4 regions of the Colwellia sp. BRX8-4 genome follow, and region 2 is predicted to be linked to each of the others. Evidence: predicted binding sites of a transcription regulator. Region 2 holds the regulator's gene; each other region holds the start of a gene.
The links. The regulator sigma-54, encoded in region 2, starts transcription at its own class of promoters, with help from an activator protein. The targets are predictions, from matches to a motif close to GTTGGCACGNNNNTNGNNT.

Region 1 (3,217 bases), on a different contig from region 2:
GTAATGTATATTAATATTTCAATTTTACACAGTTTCTTAAAATTCACAGTAAATCATTTACGATAATAAAATAAGATAAAACCGTGTTGCTTTTTACAGCTATGCCAACGCACTTTTATTAGTATCGGCGCAAGTACTGATAATTTCTGTGCAGCTAAAAGTATTAGCCTTTATCTTGTACATAAAAAAACAGCCCTGAGGCTGTTTTATGATTTATCTTGTTAATATAGATAACACTAGTTGGTATTAAGTAAACTCAGGGTAAGCTTCCATACCACAATCTGATTTATCCATACCTTGATACTCTTCTTCTTCAGTTACACGAATACCCATAACTTTCTTAAGTACATACCAGACCACAAAACTTGCACTAAATACCCAGACAAAGATGGTTGCCGCACCGATTAATTGTCCACTAAAGCTTGAAGCAGGGTTAGTAAGAGGAACAAGCAGTAAACCAAACAAACCAACGACACCATGTACTGAGATAGCACCTACTGGATCATCTATTTTCAGTTTATCTAAACCAACCACTGACAAGACAACGATGACACCAGCGACCATACCAAACAAGGTTGCTTGCAATGCCGTGGGTGTTGAAGGCTCAGCAGTAATAGCGACTAATCCCGCTAATGCCCCGTTTAATGTCATGGTTAAATCTGCTTTTTTAAATAATAATTTCGCAAAAATTAACGCGGCAATAGCGCCACCAGCGGCCGCTGCATTGGTATTTAAAAAGACCATAGCAACTGAATGTGAACTGTTGATATCGGCAAGCTTTAAAACTGAACCACCGTTAAAGCCAAACCAACCCATCCATAAAATAAATGTGCCTAATGTCGCCATAGGTAAGTTAGCACCTGGAATGGCATTAATACGACCATCCGCTCCATATTTACCCTTACGTGCGCCAAGTAACAAGACACCCGCTAATGCTGCTGATGCACCTGCCATGTGGACAATACCCGAGCCAGCAAAATCAGAAAAGCCTAAGTCACCTAGGGTGTACAAACCAAAGACAGCATTACCGCCCCAAGTCCAGCTACCTTCAAGTGGATAAATAACGGCAGTTAACACAACGGTAAAAATAAGGAATGCCCATAATTTCATGCGTTCAGCGACGGCACCAGAAACAATCGACATCGCTGTTGCAACAAAGACCACTTGAAAGAAGAAATCAGACGCTTTGGAATATATAGCTCCGCCATTAAAACCATCTTCACGGCCAGAAAATTCTTTTAATACCGCATCAGCATCGATTGTTTCGATGCCAGATAAGAAAAAACCACCACCGTACATAATTTCGTAACCGCAGGCCAAATACATCATGCAAGCAATAGCATAAAGCGCGACGTTTTTAGTCAAAATTTCTGTGGTATTTTTTGCACGCACTAAACCGGCTTCTAACATAGAAAAACCCGCGGCCATCCACATAACAAGAGCACCACATATCAAGAAATAGAAAGTGTCCATTGCATACTGTAATTGAAAAATATTTTGTTCCATGATTTACCCCTTAAATAGCTTCAACATCTTGCTCACCAGTACGAATACGTACAGCTTGCTGTAAGTCATAGACAAATATTTTACCATCGCCAATTTTACCTGTGTGCGCCGACTCGGTAATTGCTTTGACTAAGCGTTCAACAACATCATCATTGACAGCAATTTCAAGTTTCACTTTCGGTAAAAAGTCCACTTGATACTCAGCACCACGATACAGTTCGGTATGGCCTTTTTGTCGTCCAAAACCTTTTACTTCACTGACGGTTAGTCCTTCAACACCAATTTCAGAAATTGCTTCTCTGACATCATCCAGTTTGAAAGGTTTTATTATTGCGTTAACCATTTTCATTATGTTTAGCCTTATTTATGATTTGTACATAACAATACAAATGTTATGCCAAAGACTAAAATACTTAATATTCATAAGGTTAAGATAAACAATAAAAAAAAGGCTATTTAAAAGCACTTCGTTGGTGCATGAAATTTTATCAATGACAGTAATTGGTGCATGATTTAATTAGCATGCAAGGAAGTCCCGTTTGTTAAATAAAACTATTAGCGGTGTTAGGCAAGGAAAGGTTAATTAGCAAGGATGGCAAAGACAGTTCTGCTATCTAAGAGGTTTATTACTCGGTGACAACTCATGATTAATGAGTGTATTAGCTGCGCAGACAAGGTAAGTGTAATAAAAAATGAGATGAGGTTAGCTCAGCAAAGAAAAGCTATTGCTAAATAGATCACTGCCCTCACCCACAGTTATTATATCAAAAGATATAGCGGTTAATAAAGCATAGAGGCACTTGGGTTAAGTACAGCAAGGATACTTAAACGTTCCATATCACAGAAGTCGCTGGCATCACGCAACAGCTCTTGTTGCACTGATAACGCATCGAGTTTTTCATCACTAATGACATCGGCTTGGCAATGACTTTTGCATTGGTGGTTCAGTGTCATTATTCGTTTAGCAATATAAAGTAACTTAGTTTCGTCGGTACTATGTTGAAACTCCTCTTCATCTTGATAACGTATAGGTTCAATCAAGCTGTAAGGAAGTTGCCATTGTTTTAATAATTCAGCGGTAATGTCAGCGTAGGAAAAACCCAGTGTTTGTAGTTGTTTAGTCCAAGGCAATTCATCTGAATTAATATGCTTACATTGTTCTACTTTTTCAGGCATAAATTGATGTATGACTAATTCGCCTAAATTATGCAGCAAACCTAAAATAAATAATCGTTCCGCATTAGGTACGTTTAGTTTAGTGCCTAAAAATTTAACCGTTAATGCACAGTCAACACTACGCTCCCAAAAGTCATCTAAATATTCGGGACTGGCTTTTAGTTTTCTAAAGGCATCAGTGGTAAAATAAGCAATAACTAAGTTGTAAACTTCGGTAATACCCAAGATTAAAACCGCTTTAGAAATAGTGTCTATTTTACCAGGATAGTTAAAAAAAGAGCTATTTGAGAGCTTTAAAATAGTCGCTGACAAGGCGGGATCAAGTAAAATGACATCCGCTATATCATCAATAGTTGATGATTCGTTATCAATTAACTCTTTAATGCGGATAAAAGAATCCGACAATACAAATATTTCACTCGCCTGTTCGGCGTATTCAACAGCATTCATAACAAAAATCCTAACAAGAAATATAGGGTTGTTTTTATATAAAAATAAAACACTCAGCAAATAAATTGAAAGCTAACACCCGCTG
Region 2 (3,217 bases):
AAAATAGCCTACTGTGCTTATTGTTATCAACTCCGCTATTTTCGTCAGCTTTCGCTGAAAAATTTGATATAAAACAAAAGATTGAAATTAACGCTTCAAGACAAGCCGTTGATCTTAAAAATAAAATATTCAGCTATATTGATAACGTGGTGATCACTCAAGGTTCATTAGTTATACGTGCTGATTTAGTACAAGTGCTGACTCAATCTGGCAGTGAAGAAAAAACCTATATCGCTAAAGGGAAGCCAGCAACCTTTAAACAAACCTTAGCCGATGGTACTCCTCTTAGCTTACAAGCAGACGAAATAAGATATGAGCCCGCAAATAATTTAGTGATAATTTCAGGAAATGCGTTATTACAGCAAGAAGGTAGTGAGGTTAGTGGCAGTAGAATTACTTACAATATTGCCACTCAGTATGTTAATGCTGAAAGTAAATCTAACGAACGCACTAAAACGATTTTTCAGCCGAAAGAAAAAATTAAAGCGACAACCACAGACGCGAAAACTCAGGAAAAAATTAATTTATGAGCACTAGCACCCTAATGGCAAAAGGCCTTGCCAAAGCCTATAAAGGCAGAAAAGTGGTTAAAAATGTCAGTATGCAAGTTTCAGCAGGACAAATAGTCGGTTTACTAGGCCCAAATGGTGCCGGAAAAACAACTTCTTTTTATATGATTGTGGGTTTAGTTGAAAGTGATAGTGGCGATATTATCTTAAATGACGAAAACCTGACGTTAGCGCCTATGCATGAGCGTGCGAGAAAAGGCATCGGATATTTACCACAAGAAGCCTCTATTTTTCGAAAACTCAGTGTTTACGACAATATTATGGCTATTTTACAAACACGAAAAGAATTATCAGATGCTGAACGTGAAGAGAAATTAGAACATCTTGTTGAAGAATTCAACATAGGTCATATCAAAGATAATTTAGGCATGAGCTTATCTGGTGGTGAACGCCGCCGAGTAGAAATTGCTCGCGCATTAGCTGCTGAACCAAAATTTATTTTATTAGATGAACCTTTTGCTGGTGTTGACCCAATTTCAGTAGGTGATATTAAAAAAATTATTCTACACTTAAAAGAACGTGGCATTGGTGTGTTGATCACTGATCACAATGTACGTGAAACTCTCGATGTATGTGAACATGCGTATATTGTTAGTCATGGTGAACTTATTGCAGAAGGTACTGCAGATCAAATTCTTGCAAATCAACACGTAAGAGATGTATACCTTGGTGAACAATTCACGCTATAGTAGTCAGTAAATGAATAGTATCTTCGTATGAAAAAAACGAAAATATCCCATTAAAAATAATAGGAAGTTAATGACCTAAATGCGCCCTACTCTACAACTCCGCATAGGACAACAATTAACCATGACGCCACAATTGCAGCAAGCAATCAAATTGCTGCAACTGTCTACGTTAGAGCTTCAACAAGAAATTCAGGAAGCCTTAGAAAGTAATCCATTATTAGAAATGGATGAGTCTTCAAATAATCCCGAAGATAAAAGTACTGACAACCTTGAAGAAGCTCACACTGCCGGTACTGGTGATGTTAAAGAAGCCCCTGCTTCTGATGGTAGCGAAGACGCTACGCCTACCATTGATGAAATCACCACCACTGAAGCCATGGACAAGAACGATATCCCTGAAGAATTAAACATGGATACCACTTGGGATGATAACTACACGGCCGGTGCAGCAAGTTCAAGCTCAGGCCCAGCTTCAGAAGATTATACTTACCAAGGCGAGACTCAAGACTCCATTCAAGATCATTTGCGCTGGCAAATGGAATTAAGCCCTTTTACCGAAACAGACCGCGCTATAGCGACAGCAATTATTGATGCTGTTGATGACGCCGGTTACTTAACGGTATCTAGTGAAGACATTTTAGAAAGTGTTGCCATTGAAGGAGTAGAGCTTGATGAAATTGAGGTGGTACTAAAACGTATTAACCTCTTTGATCCTGTCGGTGTCGCTGCTCGTTCTATTTCAGAATGTTTAATCATTCAACTTAATCAATTTGACCCCGCTACACCTTGGTTAGCAGAAAGTAAGTTAGTTTTGCGTGACCATATTAATCTGCTGGGTAGCCGAGACTATCGTACATTAATGCGTAAAACTCGACTGAAAGAAGAGCAACTGCGCGAAGTGGTGCGTCTTATTCAATCACTTGATCCTAGACCCGGCGATAGTGTGATGAAGAGTGACGATCAGTATGTTATTCCTGATGTGTCTGTTGAAAAGAAAAATGGCCGTTGGGTGGTCGAATTAAACCCTGATACTGCGCCAAAACTTTCGGTGAATCAGCAATATGCTTCGATGTCACGTTCGATGAAGTCGACAGCGGACACACAATTTATTCGCTCAAATTTACAAGAAGCTAAATGGTTTATTAAAAGCTTAGAAAGCCGTAATGATACCTTATTAAAAGTGTCAAACTGTATTGTACAACGTCAAATTGGCTTTTTTGAACATGGTAATGAAGCCATGCGTCCAATGGTTTTAAATGATATTGCCGAAGCTGTCGATATGCATGAATCAACCATTTCACGAGTGACGACACAAAAGTATATGCATACGCCACGTGGAATTTTCGAACTGAAGTTTTTCTTCTCAAGCCATGTTGGCACCGAAAGCGGTGGCGAATGTTCATCAACAGCTATTCGTGCATTAATCAAAAAATTTGTTGCTGCCGAAATCCCAGCAAAACCACTTAGTGATAGTAAAATGGCTGATTTATTAGCCGATCAAGGGATAAATGTAGCTCGACGTACCATAGCAAAATATCGAGAGTCACTTTCTATTCCACCTTCTAACCAACGAAAAAGTTTACTTTAACGAAAAGATGAGGAATTAAGCTTATGCAAATTAATCTTTCTGGCCACCATGTTGACATTACCGAAGCTTTACGAGAAAACGTCACGACTAAGATGGCAAAATTAAACCGACATTTTGATCATATCAATAATGTTCATGTTGTTCTCACCGTTGAAAAATCAAATCAAATTGCTGAAGCGACTGTTCACGTTAGTGGCTCTGATTTACATGCAAAAGCTGAAAATGCTGACATGTATGCCTCTATTGATAGTCTTGTTGTTAAGCTTGACCGGCAAATATTGAAGTACAAAGGTAAAACGAATCAGCATTAATGCTGTTTATCGCCTGTTCACTCACCAAAGAATCTAAGTAGTATAATGAAGTTGCAAGAT
Region 3 (3,217 bases), on a different contig from region 2:
CAGCTAAACCCAGACGTTATCATTATTGATATAGAATCTCCAAACAGAGATATGCTTGAAAACCTCAATAAAATTTCTCAATTCGCCCCAAAACCTATCGTAGTTTTTTCAGAACAACAATGTGCCAATACTACCATTAATCAGATGGTCAAATCAGGGGTTAGTGCTTATGTGGTAGGGGAAGTTAACCAAACAAGAGTGAAGTCAATTATTGATGTGGCTATTGCGAGATTTGAGCTTTTTCAAGGACTAAAACAAGAACTTGCTGACACTAAACAAAAATTGTCTAGCCAGAAAAGTATCGATAAAGCTAAACGTTGGTTAATGGAAACAAAACAACTGTCTGAAATAGATGCGTATCACTTCATTCGAAAAATAGCGATGGATAACAGCCAGAAAATGGATGATGTTGCCAAAAACATCCTTTCTGTTGCTAGCATTTTTTAGATATTTAAAGACGTTTTAAAGAATTGTAGAGAATATCAATTATGTTTAATATTGAAAAAAAAAATATAACCCTTGGCTTTATGCCATTAACAGATAGTGCCCCCTTAGTCATTGCTCATGAAATGGGATTTTTCGAAAAATGGGGGCTTAACGTAAACCTAACAAAACAAAATTCTTGGGCCACATTAAGAGATAAATTGCATAGCGGAGTTATTGACGCCGCCCAAATGTTAGCCCCTATGCCCATTGCCTGTAACTTAGGTTTACACGGACAAAAGTCAACCGTGATTGCCCCAATGATATTGAGTCGTAACGGTAATGGCATCACGTTATCGACTAAACTCTACCAAAAAATATTATTACAACACAATACCAATGAGATCAGTATGCCATTTTCGGCCAATATATTGAGACATGAAATAGAGCAACGAAAAAAAGAAGGTAATAAATTAACCTTCGCTGTCGTTTTTCCTTATAGCTGTCATCATTATCAACTTGTTGAATGGCTAAAGAATAGTGATATCGATCCATCAGACATTAATTTATTAATTGTACCTCCTTCAAACATGGTGCCATCTATGCATTCAGGGGATCTTGATGGCTTTTGTGTCGGTAGTCCTTGGAATGCTAAAGCGGTTAGAGAAGGTGTTGGCATCACAGGTGTTACTTCTTCTGACTTATGGGAAGATTCACCTGAGAAGGTGCTTGGATTAATGTCTGATTGGCAAGTTAAGCACCCAGAAACAACATTTGCTTTAGTATCTGCTTTATATGAAGCATGCCAATGGCTTGAAAATATTCCCAATCGCTTTGAAGCAGCGAGGTTCTTGAGTCGTGCAAAGTATTTAGACACACATATCGACGTAATTGCGCCTTCATTAATGGGGAGTTGCCTAACCCTTAACAATACATCACCTCGTAAAGTAGAAAGCTATCAACAATTTTCGACATTAGGTGATCCCACATTCAATAGGCCAGCACATCATTACGGTGAAAACATTGCCAAATTAATGCAAGCGTGTGGACACATAAACAGACAACAAATAACGGATCTAGACATTACTTCGATCTACAGGGAAGATATTTATCAAGCTGTAATATATAAGAATAAGTAGAGCCTTTATTAAAATGAAGTATCTGCCTACAGGCCTATAGACACCAAAATAGTGCAAATACTTCTCACTGTTGGAGCAAAGTATTTAATCAAAAAACATAAAGCAAAGTAAGTTACTGATTTTAAATACAATTAATAGGTGGCACTAATTGTGCTTTATAGTTAATAGCGTTTTCATGTTAATTCAATCAACAGCGGTTGTTTTAACGATAAAGTGAAAATTGACTCAAAACTTATTTCGTTAAAACTAATCGCACTGCAACGACGTAGTCATTATTAGTTTGGCATTGAAGCCCACAGTACTCGGATTGTATCCGAAGTACTGTGGGCTTTTTTTATTTGGAGAAAGGTATTTTGAAAACGACTTTAAAAAATGAATGTAAAAAATTATGCCGTACTGTTATTGCAGGACTATGTATTTCTGGCTCCCTACTGACTTCGTCTTTGCAAGCAGCAGAGCTAGGCTACCCAGAAAAAGAAGAACTTAAATTTGGTTTTATTAAATTAACCGATATGGCCCCTATCGCTATTGCTTATGAGAAAGGATTTTTTGAAGATGAAGGCTTATACGTCACGATTGAATCTCAAGCTAACTGGAAAGTATTACTTGATGGCGTTATAGATGGTCGATTAGACGGTGCTCACATGCTTGCTGGCCAACCCATTGCAGCAACGATTGGTTACGGGACTAAAGCTGAAATCATCACGCCTTTTTCAATGGACTTAAATGGCAATGCGATTACTGTTTCTAATGAAATTTGGAAGCAAATGAAGGTCAATATTCCTAAGCAAGCCGATGGAAGACCTGTTCATCCTATTAAAGCTGATGCCTTAAAGCCTGTTGTAGAAAAGTATCTTGATGAAGGCAAACCTTTCAACATGGGTATGGTGTTTCCAGTGTCGACACATAACTACGAGTTACGCTATTGGTTAGCGGCTGGTGATATTCATCCTGGATTTTACGCTCCTCATAAAGGTGATACATCAGGAAAGATTGACGCACAAGTGCTGTTGTCAGTAACGCCTCCTCCACAAATGCCAGCCACAATGGAAGCCGGCACTATTTATGGTTATTGTGTAGGTGAACCTTGGAACCAACAAGCCGTATTTAAAGGCATTGGTGTGCCGGTCGTTACCGATTATGAAATTTGGAAGAACAACCCGGAAAAAGTATTTGGTATTACTAAAGCCTTTGCTGAAAAATACCCAAATACCACCATTCGTTTAACACGCGCATTGATTCGTGCCGCTAAATGGTTAGACGAAAACAATAATGCTAACCGTCCAGAAGCAGTGAAAATTTTATCTCAATCGAACTATGTTGGTGCTGATTACGACGTTATCGCAAACAGCATGACAGGGACTTTCGAGTACGAAAAAGGCGATGTGCGTTCAGTACCTGACTTCAACGTATTCTTTCGCTACAACGCCACTTATCCTTACTACTCTGATGCTATTTGGTATTTAACACAAATGCGTCGTTGGGGACAAATTAGCGATGACAAACCTGATAGTTGGTACAAAGATATTGCCGCACAAGTTTATCGTCCTGATATTTACATGGCTGCAGCGCAATCATTAGTTGATGACAAGTTATTGTCTAAAAGCGACTTTTCAGACTTAGTCGGTGAAGACGGTTTCCGTGCTCCTCAAAAA
Region 4 (3,217 bases), on a different contig from region 2:
AACATGGTTTTATTGCATGGGAAGGCGGTATAAAAATAGGTTATTTTTCTAACTTTAGTCTTTATGCTGAATTTGGCGTTGATCTGCTTGAGCTTGCCTTTAATGATCGAAGTGACGATGACTATTCACATAGAAATAAGGGCTATAGTACAGATTTCGAAAATGATAACTTTGACCATCATTACAATGACAACGATTCAGATGGCTATATAGGGATTGGTAGTTCGATGATGATTGAGCAAATAAAAGTTACAGCATTTGTTCGTTTTCGTGAAATAAGTGGTTATAACTGGCAAGCAAAAAACTATGCCTTTAGCGGTATTGAGTTAGCGGTAGTTTTTTAATTAAATTACCATCGTTTGTTTGCTTGTTTCTTTCTTTTCTCTACGGCAAAATAGTCCCCATAGATATTTACAAATAATAGAGAAAAAAATGAGCGCAAATTCAGCAGCACAAAATCAAATAAAACAAATGCTAACCATGCAAGACGCGATGAATACTCGTGTTAGTGATACCTGGCAAGAAAATGGTTATGAGTGGTATCGCGCCATTTGGGTTGAGTGTGCTGAAATGTTAGACCATCACGGATGGAAATGGTGGAAACATCAAGAAATAGATATTGCGCAAGTGCAACTGGAGTTGGTTGATATTTTTCATTTTGGATTAAGCTTACGTTTAATGACAGGCGAAACCGTTACAAGTATTACTGACACCTTAGCAACAGAACTCACTGAAAGCTCAGGCGAAAAAGATTTTAAAATTGCCCTTGAAAACCTAGCGTCAGCCGCCGTTACTAACAAAAGTTTTGATGCGATTGCCTTAGCTGATTGTATGCGTTTGATGAATATGGACCTAGATGAATTATTTCGTCAATATGTTGGCAAAAACACCTTGAATTTTTTCCGTCAAGACCACGGTTATAAAGAAGGGACATATATCAAAGTTTGGCATGGCGAAGAAGACAATGAAGTATTAGCTAATTTAGTTAATACCTTAGATGCCAGTGCAAGTGATTTTCAGCAACAACTTTATGCAGCACTTGAGACAAAATACCCAGCATAATTATTCGCTCAAAACCTAATAAAGACTCTAGATAAATAATAACTAGAGTCTTTTATCCCCCACCCTTTTCCCATGCTCAAACAGTCTTTTAGCTTAAAATATACAGAATAAATTCTACTTTTCGAACGGTCATTAAAACAACTCTTTTATATTAAGATCTGTCGCATAAATTCCACCTAGCCAAGGGTTATTAAAAGAATCTAGCAAAATTATGATCTGTGGCACAAATTCTGCTTATTCAACAGTTATTAAGAAGACCGTCAAGAATTTGAACCGCCGGAGCAGTGTATGGAATTAATTCTCTTTGCCATGATCAGCCTAATTGTTATTGTCGCTTTGTTAGCTAGCCGCTTAAACGACAATAGTTTTCCTTTTCCATTTGATAAAAAGCAAAGTCTTTTTACGCCAGCAGAGAAGAATTTTCAAAATTTGCTCGAACAAGCCCTTGGTGGTAAATACCGTATTATTAATCGAGTAAAACTTGCTGATATTGTCACTATTCGTCATGGTGTGTCGAACAGAGCAAGCCAAACAGCATCAGCGAATGCCGAAAGTAAATACTTAGACTTTGCTATTTGTGATCGTGAGAGTATGAAGCTATGTGGCGTTATTGATTTAGTTGATACCCAAGGTAAAGGCTATAAAATCAAAAAAGACTGGTTTGTCAGCGGCGCATTAGAAGCATCTTCAATTCCTCATATTCGTATTAAAGTGAAAACTAATTATACCGTTGACGAGATCCGCGCTTGTATTTACAGTCGACTTTTAGGAAACAGACCACCAGAGCCAAAAATTAAAGGAAAAATTATTCCTGCTCCCATGCTAAAACCTCGACCCAATAGAAATAGAGAAGAAGTTGGCGCTTTGTCTCCTATTGCCGCTCGTGCGCAATTAGGCTCATCAACAGGCAATGCTATGTCGCAACGTATCCCTGCACCGCAAGTAGCCGCATTACCTCATTAAACTCTACAATAAAATTAACTCATTATTAAAATAAAAAGTCAGCGATTTAAATCGCTGACTTTTTTGTTTTCCCTTAGATATAAACGTGCTTGGCAGTTTTAATGCGATAAAGGCTACATAAAGGCTAAGAGTGGCGATGTGATCGTAATATATCGTTGACGTATAATCTTGTGCCTATTGAACTAATACATAGAAAGACAGGGTGTCTAAGAAAGGCCATCCTGAACATATACGCTCTTTGCCATCTCGGTAACTGCTCCTGCGTTACTCTACTTCCTACATCCATGTAATCACAGCACCGCATTATACCGTTGACGTGCAGGGATGCACTAATGCCTAGAAAGACAGGATGTCTGAGAAAGGCCATCCTGAACATATACGCTCTTTGCCATCTCGGTAACCGCTCCTGCGTTACTCTACTTCCTACATCCATGTAGTCACAGCACCGCGCTATACCGTTGACGTGCAGGGATGCACTAATGCCTAGAAAGACAGGATGTCTGAGAAAGGCCATCCTGAACATAAATATACGACATCTGGGAATCTTCACGTTATAATTGTTTTATTAGATGTTATCAACGAATTGGAAATAAAATGAAAGCAGGAATAATTGGCGCAATGGAGCCAGAAGTTGCTATTTTAAAAGCAAAATTAACTCATGCAGTAACAACCGAACATGCAGGTTATACCTTTTATCAAGGGCAACTCAACGGCAGTGATGTCGTTATTGTACAATCGGGTATTGGTAAAGTGGCTGCTGCCTTAGCAACCGCGATTTTAATTGATAAGTTCCAGCCTGACTATATTGTTAATACTGGCTCTGCTGGTGGTTTTGAACAATCACTAAAAGTAGGCGATATTGTCATTAGTTCAGAAGTTCGCTATCACGATGTCGATGTTACCGCTTTTGGCTATGAGATTGGTCAGTTACCAGGTAATCCAGCTGCTTATATTCCTCACCCGACACTTGTTAAGGCCGCACAGGCAGGTGTTGCTGAATTAGAAAATATCCAGACCTTACTGGGTTTAATCACTACCGGCGATACCTTTATGACTGCTGATGATGATATTGCTAAAGCCCGCGCTAACTTTCCGACTATGGCCGCGGTTGAAATGGAAGGAGCCGCAATTGCTCATACCTGTCATCAATTTAAGGTGCCTTTTGTGGTTATTCGTTCTATGTCTGATATAG

Region 1: the regulator sigma-54 is predicted to act here: its motif matches at 1,890-1,908, upstream of H4J56_RS05035 (P-II family nitrogen regulator).
Region 3: the regulator sigma-54 is predicted to act here: its motif matches at 1,700-1,718, upstream of H4J56_RS02635 (CmpA/NrtA family ABC transporter substrate-binding protein).
Region 4: the regulator sigma-54 is predicted to act here: its motif matches at 1,280-1,298, upstream of H4J56_RS15575 (DUF2726 domain-containing protein).

The regions. Positions count from the first base shown of each region.
Region 1 covers NZ_JACGVS010000004.1:50,869-54,085, reverse strand. Annotated here, with positions in the region: gene H4J56_RS05040 (ammonium transporter) at 247-1,506, opposite strand; gene H4J56_RS05035 (P-II family nitrogen regulator) at 1,517-1,855, opposite strand; gene H4J56_RS05030 (HDOD domain-containing protein) at 2,287-3,132, opposite strand.
Region 2 covers NZ_JACGVS010000005.1:41,999-45,215, forward strand. Annotated here, with positions in the region: gene lptA (lipopolysaccharide transport periplasmic protein LptA) at 1-530, shown strand, start outside; gene lptC (LPS export ABC transporter periplasmic protein LptC) at 1-7, shown strand, start outside; gene lptB (LPS export ABC transporter ATP-binding protein) at 527-1,258, shown strand; gene H4J56_RS06065 (RNA polymerase factor sigma-54) at 1,338-2,846, shown strand; gene hpf (ribosome hibernation promoting factor) at 2,870-3,157, shown strand; gene ptsN (PTS IIA-like nitrogen regulatory protein PtsN) at 3,203-3,217, shown strand, end outside.
Region 3 covers NZ_JACGVS010000002.1:185,867-189,083, reverse strand. Annotated here, with positions in the region: gene H4J56_RS02645 (ANTAR domain-containing response regulator) at 1-447, shown strand, start outside; gene H4J56_RS02640 (CmpA/NrtA family ABC transporter substrate-binding protein) at 489-1,562, shown strand; gene H4J56_RS02635 (CmpA/NrtA family ABC transporter substrate-binding protein) at 1,964-3,217, shown strand, end outside.
Region 4 covers NZ_JACGVS010000020.1:50,027-53,243, reverse strand. Annotated here, with positions in the region: gene H4J56_RS15585 (hypothetical protein) at 1-344, shown strand, start outside; gene H4J56_RS15580 (dUTP diphosphatase) at 433-1,062, shown strand; gene H4J56_RS15575 (DUF2726 domain-containing protein) at 1,351-2,025, shown strand; gene mtnN (5'-methylthioadenosine/S-adenosylhomocysteine nucleosidase) at 2,620-3,217, shown strand, end outside.